Regions from separate parts of the Burkholderia sp. BCC0044 genome, predicted to be linked through region 1. Evidence: riboswitches for the same ligand, from Rfam matches in the RefSeq annotation. Region 1 holds a riboswitch; the other holds the start of a gene.
The links. Region 1 has a riboswitch for manganese ahead of HWX14_RS06350 (TMEM165/GDT1 family protein). Riboswitches for the same ligand answer to the same signal wherever they lie in the genome.
Positions count from the first base shown of each region.

Region 2: another riboswitch for manganese. It lies ahead of HWX14_RS19250 (sodium:calcium antiporter); the one in region 1 lies ahead of HWX14_RS06350 (TMEM165/GDT1 family protein).

Region 1 covers NZ_CADFDO010000001.1:1,422,320-1,425,721, reverse strand. The annotation lists gene pepN (aminopeptidase N) at 1-289, opposite strand, end outside; gene HWX14_RS06355 (DUF4136 domain-containing protein) at 477-1,187, shown strand; gene HWX14_RS06350 (TMEM165/GDT1 family protein) at 1,242-1,814, opposite strand; yybP-ykoY riboswitch at 1,893-2,030, opposite strand; gene guaD (guanine deaminase) at 2,147-3,402, opposite strand, start outside.
Region 2 covers NZ_CADFDO010000003.1:491,756-495,157, reverse strand. The annotation lists gene HWX14_RS19260 (efflux RND transporter permease subunit) at 1-730, shown strand, start outside; gene HWX14_RS19255 (copper-binding protein) at 727-1,101, shown strand; gene HWX14_RS19250 (sodium:calcium antiporter) at 1,202-2,212, opposite strand; yybP-ykoY riboswitch at 2,276-2,449, opposite strand; gene HWX14_RS19245 (metal/formaldehyde-sensitive transcriptional repressor) at 2,566-2,841, shown strand; gene dmeF (CDF family Co(II)/Ni(II) efflux transporter DmeF) at 2,853-3,402, shown strand, end outside.

The sequences.
Region 1 (3,402 bases):
TCAGCTCGAACGCGTCGGGCACGTTCTCGACCGTCAGCCCGTGCTCGTGCGCGCGCACCGCGCCGTGCGGCGCGCCATCGAGCCGCGCGCCGAGGAAGTCGAGCGCCTCGCCCAGCAGTTCCAGGTGCGGCGCGGGCGCGGCGTCCGGATTGCGGCGCACGCGCATCGTGTTCCTGACGATCGTGCGGGCCGGCGCGAGATCGAATTCGAGTGCGACGGAATCGATGAGGAAGGCCGGCGGCGTGTAGTCGGCGCGGCGGATCACGGTGGAGGAGGCGTTGTCGGACATGGTCGTCGAGATCGGTGGAGTGGGGGACGGGCCCGTCGCGCGGGCCAGGCGAACCGGGCCATTGTACAAAGGCTTGCGGCTGCGTGCCGGGCGAACTTTTTACCGCTTCCGATAGTCCGCGTATTATCGGCATCCCGTTGTGCTTCGCGCGGTGCGACGAACGGGTGACGGATCGACGAGGATCAACATGAAACGCGAATGGATTTTTCGCGGTGCGGGCTGGGCGGCGGCGCTGTGCGTCGCGCTGCTGACCGGCTGCACCAGCTACGTGACTACCCAGGTCACGGCCTTCTCCGACTGGAGCGGCAGCGACGCGACCCGCACCTATGCGTTCACGCGCACGGACGCGCAGAAGAACAGCATCGAGCAGTCGACCTACGAGCCGATCGTCGCGAACGAGCTGTCCGCGTACGCGTTCCGGCAGGTGCCGCAGTCGCAGGCACGCTATCTCGTCGGGCTGACCTATGCGGTCGGCAGCGATCTCGTGACGGTGCCGCAGCCGGTCTACTATGACCCGTGGTTCATGGGGCCGGGGCCGTACTGGCGGGGCGGGCCGTGGAGTCCCTGGGGTCCGTGGGGCCCCTGGGGGCCGATGCCGGCCGGCTATGTCGCGCAGACCTACCAGGTGTTCGACTACATGCTCGGCATCCGCATCACCGAGCGCGCGACGGGCAAGGAGGTCTACAACGTGTCCGCGCGCACGACCGGCGACAACGGCACGCTGCTGTACGCGATGCCGTTCCTCGCGCGCAGCGCGCTCGCCGATTTCCCGCTGTCGAACGGCGCGGTCCGCACGGTCCGGCTGCCGGTCGACAAGCGCGGCGGGCCGGCGGCGCCGGCCGCCAACGAGCGCGCGGTGCCGGCGGCGCCCGCCTCGGGCGCGGCCGTCGCGAAGTAGCGCGGCATCCTTCTCGGCGCGGCCGCCCGGCCGCGCCGGCCACTTTCCTTTCCGTCAGACCCCGACACCCAGCAGCGCCAGCGCGCCGAGCACGACGAACAGTACGGCCGCGATCCCGTGCACGAGCTTCGTCGGCAGACGATGCGCGAAGCGGTCGCCGAGCAGGATCGCCGGCACGTTCGCGAGCATCATCCCGAACGTCGTGCCGGCCACCACGCCGATGTAATCCTGGAAACGCGCGGCCAGCGCGACCGTCGCGATCTGCGTCTTGTCGCCCATCTCCGCGAGGAAGAACGCGACCAGCGTCGCGCCGAACACGCCGAGCCGCGAGCGGGTCGCATTGGCCTCGTCCTCGTCGAGCTTGTCCGGCACCAGGATCCACAGCCCCATCGCGATGAACGAGAACGCGAGCGCCCAGCGCATGATCGACGGCGTGACGAGCACGCCCAGCCATTCGCCGAGCGCGCCGGCGAAACCGTGGTTGACGAGCGTCGCGACGAGCACGCCGAGAATGATCGGCACCGGCTTGCGATAGCGCGCGGCCAGAACGAGGGAAAGCAGTTGGGTCTTGTCGCCGATTTCAGCGAGGGCGACGGCGCCGGTGGAGATCAGGAAGGCTTGAGACACGAATGGGGTTCCACGGGCCGTTGTTGTGCGTGCGAGCGACGATCCGCCGCGCGCCGGGCCCTGATGCGGCGCGCAGTGAACCATCGGTCTCGCCAGGCCAACGTGGCTGCGGCCGCCATGGCCGAACGGCCAAGTCTGTTGACGGACGCCTCCGTCACGATGCGCGCCGGGGGCGCGGGACATCGAGCGGAGCGGCTACTCCCCAATGAGCGGCGAATTCTAGCACGGCGCGTTGCGTGCGCGAAAGCGGGCGGGCCGTCTTGCGGGTTCGGTTGCCGGCCTGCGCGACGGCGAAGCTGCCGCGCAGGCCGGAACGGGCTACCCGCGAGCCGTTACGCGGCGGCCGGGCGGCGCGCGGCGCCGCGCTCGTGCACGAGTTCGCCGGCCGCATAGGTGCGGTACACCGCGCGGTCGTCGCCGAGCAGCGCGAACGCGAACAGCAGTTCCTCGAGCGAATCCGCGCGCTGCGTGCGGCGCGCGAGCAGCGGCGTCGCCCGCGGATCGAGCACGACGAAGTCGGCCTCGGTGCGCGGCTCGAGCGTGCCGATCGTGTCGGCGAGGTCGAGCGCCTGCGCGGCGCCGGCCGTCGCGAGCCAGAACATTCGCGTGGCGGTCAGGTGATGGCCCGACAGCCGCGCGACCTTGTGCGCCTCGTTCATCGTCTGCAGCATCGAGAACGACGTGCCGCCGCCGACGTCGGTCGCGAGCGTGACGGGTACGTCGTATTCGCCGGCCTTGTCGAAGTCGAACAGCCCGCTGCCGAGGAAGAAATTCGACGTCGGGCAGTGCGCGACGACGGTGCGCGTCTCGGCCATCCGGCGGCGATCCTCGTCGTCGAGGTGGATGCAGTGGCCGTACACCGCGCGCGGCCGCAGCAGCCCGTAGCGGTCGTAGATGTCGAGATAGCTGCGATGGCCGGGGAACAGCTCGGCCACCCATTTCACCTCGTCGACGTTTTCCGCGACGTGGCTTTGCACGAACACGTCCGGATGGCGGCGCGCGAGTTCGCCGCACGCCTCGAGCTGCGCCTCGGTCGACGTCGGCGCGAAGCGCGGCGTGAGCGCGTACATCTGGCGGCCCTTGCCGTGCCAGCGGTCGATCAGCTCGGCACTGTCGTCGTAGCCCGACTGCGCGGTGTCGCGCAGGAATTCGGGGCAGTTGCGGTCCATCAGCACCTTGCCCGCGATCATCCGCAGGTCGCGCGCGTCGCTTGCTGCGAACAGCGCATCGGCCGACTGCTTGTGCACCGTGCAGTAGACGAGCGCGCTCGTCGTGCCGCACGCGAGCAGTTCGTCGACGAAGAAGTCGGCGACTTCGCGCGCATGCTCGGGGTCGCCGAACTGGCGCTCGGTCGGGAACGTGTACTTGTCGAGCCACGGCAGCAGGCCCGGCGCCGGCGACGCGATCATGTCCGTCTGCGGATAGTGGATGTGCGTGTCGATGAAGCCGGGCACGATCAGCTTGTCGCGCAGGTCGTGGACCACCGCGTCGCGCGCGAGTGTCGCGGCAAGCGACGCGTACGGGCCGGCGGCGACGACCTTGCCGTCGTCGACGATCAGGAGCCCGTCGGTCTCGTAATTCGCGGCCT
Region 2 (3,402 bases), on a different contig from region 1:
CGATCTCCGCGGCGCCGACCTGAGCACGGCCGTCCGTGCGATGCAGCAGGCCGTCGCGCGACAGGTTGCGTTGCCGCCCGGCTATTCGATCGCGTGGTCGGGGCAGTTCGAGTATCTCGAACGCGCGGCGGCGACGCTGCGCACCGTCGTGCCCGTCACGCTCGTCGTGATCTTCGTGCTGCTGTTCGTCACGTTCGATTCGGCGGCCGACGCGCTGCTGCTGATGTCGACGGTGCCGTTCGCGCTGGTCGGCGGATTCTGGCTCGTGTGGGCGCTCGGCCATGCGGTGTCCGTCGCGACGTCGGTCGGTTTCATCGCACTGGCCGGCGTGGCCGCCGAATTCGGCGTCGTGATGCTGCTGTACCTGAAGGGCGCGCTGCAGCGCCGGCTCGATGCCGGCGAACCGCTGACCGATGCGTTGCTGCTCGACGCGATTCGCGAAGGCGCGGTGCTGCGGGTGCGGCCGAAGGCGATGACGGTCGCCGTCGTGCTGGCCGGGCTCGTGCCGATCATGATCGGCCACGGCGCCGGTTCCGAAGTCATGCAGCGCATCGCCGCGCCGATGGTCGGCGGCATGGTCACGGCGCCGCTCTTGTCGATGTTCGTCATTCCCGCCGCGTGGCTTCTGCTTCAGCGCCGTCGTGCGCGAAGCGCGGGCCGCACGCGGCATTCCGATGCAGTTCCTTCCGGCACGAACGTGCCATCCCTTCCCACCGGAGAATCACGATGAAGATGAATCAATTGATCGCCACTGCAACCGCAACCGCTGTCGTCGCGCTGAGTGCTTTCGCGGTACCGGCGTTTGCCGCCGGCGAGATGTCGGGCATGGACATGTCCGGCATGAAGATGTCGTCGGACGGCGCAGCGGAACCGAACGCCGCGCTGACCGACGCCGAAGTGAAGAAGGTCGATGCCGCGAGCGGCAAGATCACGCTGAAGCACGGCGCGCTGCAGAACGTCGGGATGCCGCCGATGACGATGGCGTTCAAGGCGAAGGATGCGGCGATGCTCGCGCAAGCGCATGCGGGCGACAAGGTCAAGGTGCGGATCGAGAAGGTCGACGGCACGTTGACGATCGTCAAACTCGTCAAGGGTTCCTGATCGTCGGGATGCGGGCGTTGCCGTCGCCCGCATCCGGCGCCATGCAAACGCGCCGTGCCGACGTGTTGGTCGGCCGGCGCGCCCGTCCGGCGCTCAGCGCTCAACGCGTCAGCGTCAGCGCCAGATACCCCGCATACCCCGCGCCGTTCGCGAGCAACGCCCAGATCGCGAGCCCGCGCGTGCGCGCATTGACGCGCAGCCACGCGGCGGCCGCAAGCGTGATGATCACGCCGGTCAGCACTTCGGGGCGCGGCTCCCACGGCGTCAGCATGATGCCGATCGCCGGCAGCAGCGTGCCCTGGAACACCATCGCGCCGGTGATGTTGCCGAACGCGAGCGTGTCCTTCTTGCGGCGGATCCACAGCACGCTGTTGACCTTCTCCGGCAGTTCCGTCGCGATCGGCACGATGATCAGCGACAGCAGCAGCGCCGACACGCCGAGCACGTGCGACACGCCTTCCACGCCGTGAATGAAGCCCTTCGCGCCGCCGACCAGCAGCGCGACGCCGATCAGCAGTTGCAGCACGATCGTCGCCAGGTTGGTCGGCAGGCCGATGCGCGACAGGAGCATCGCGTGCGGCGCCTCGGTGCCGTGCCCGGCATCGACGAGCCCGGTCGACGCGCGGAACGTCAGCACGACGTACATCACGTAGAGGCCGACCAGCATCGCGGCGAGCAGCGCGCGCACGGCCCAGTTGTGATGCGGGACGAACATCGCGACGGTCGCCAGCGAGAATGCGGCGAGGAAGGTATTCATGTCGCGCACGAAGCCCGTGCGTTCGGGCGCGATCGTGCCGCGCAGCCCGCGCGAGCGGATCACGGCGAGCGCCATCAGGAACGTGGTGAGCGTCGCGAGCATCAGCGGCGCGCCGAGAATCGCGCCGACGCCGATCTCCTCGTTGACGGCCTGACTCGACGTGCCGCCGGCCAGCGCGAGCAGCGGCACCATCGTTTCGGGCAGCGCGGTGCCGACGGCCGCGAACAGCGAGCCGGTCACGCCTTCGGAAATCTTCAGGCGTTCGCCGAGATGTTCGAGCGCATTGGTGAAGATTTCGGCCGCGACGAGGATGACGATCAGCATGAACGCCAGTTCGACGAACATGAAGGTCATGCGGCACCTCCGCGGGCAGCGGTGGCGTGGGAGCGATGAGCAGGAAGGAACATGGGGACTCCGTGATCGGACGCTGACGAACCATGACACATCCGCCGGCGTCCGACCAGGAACGACGCGATGTGCCGATGGTCTCGCCAAGCCGATCAGGCCGAACGCGCCACGGCCGCAGGCCGAGTGTGTTGACGCGTTCGCTTTCCGGGGACGGAAAGCAGGCTACTCCCCAAAGACGGAAAGCAGTCTAGCCGAGCGGTTTTCTTTCGACAAGCCTTCGTCTCGAAAAAATATACCCCTCCGCCCTATAGGGATAGCTGTCAGGAGATATACTCCCCTACCCTATACAGGAGCCATCGATGAGTCATACCGTTCGCGAAAAACAGAAGCTGCTGAATCGCGTGCGCCGCATCAAGGGACAGGTCGAAGCGATCGAGCGGGCGCTGGAAGACGAGCGCGGCTGCAACGACGTGCTGCAACTGATCACGAGCTGCCGCGGCGCGATGAACGGGCTGCTGGCCGTCGTGCTGGAAGACCACATCCGGTCGCATCTCGTCGATGCGGACACGCCCGACGCACACGAGGGCAGCGCGACCGAGCAGCTGATCGAGGTCGTCCACAGCTATTTCAAGTAACCGGATCGAACATGAACGAATTCAAGAGCCCGACGACCGGCGGCGTGCACAGCCACGCGTTTCTGGGCGCCGCGCACGCGCGCAACGAGCGCAAGACGTGGATGGTCATCGGCCTGTGCACGGCGATGATGATCGCCGAGATCGTCGGCGGCACGCTGTTCGGCTCGCTCGCGCTGGTCGCCGACGGGCTGCACATGTCGACGCACGCGGGCGCGATGCTGATCGCCGCGCTGGCCTATACCTACGCGCGCCGGCACGCCGACGATCCGCGCTTCGTGTTCGGCACCGGCAAGTTCGGCGACCTGGCCGGCTTCACGAGCGCGATCGTGCTCGCGATGATTGCGTTGCTGATCGGCTATGAGGCGATCGTGCGCCTGCTGGCGCCGGTGCCGATTCACTTCGACGAAGCGATTCCGATCGCCGTGCTGGGGCTCGCGGTGAACCTCGCCAGCGTGTGGCTGCTGAGCGGCGATCACCATCATGGGCATGGTCATCATCACGCGCATGGGCACGACCACCACGATGACCATGACCACGATGACGCGCACCACGTGCATCATG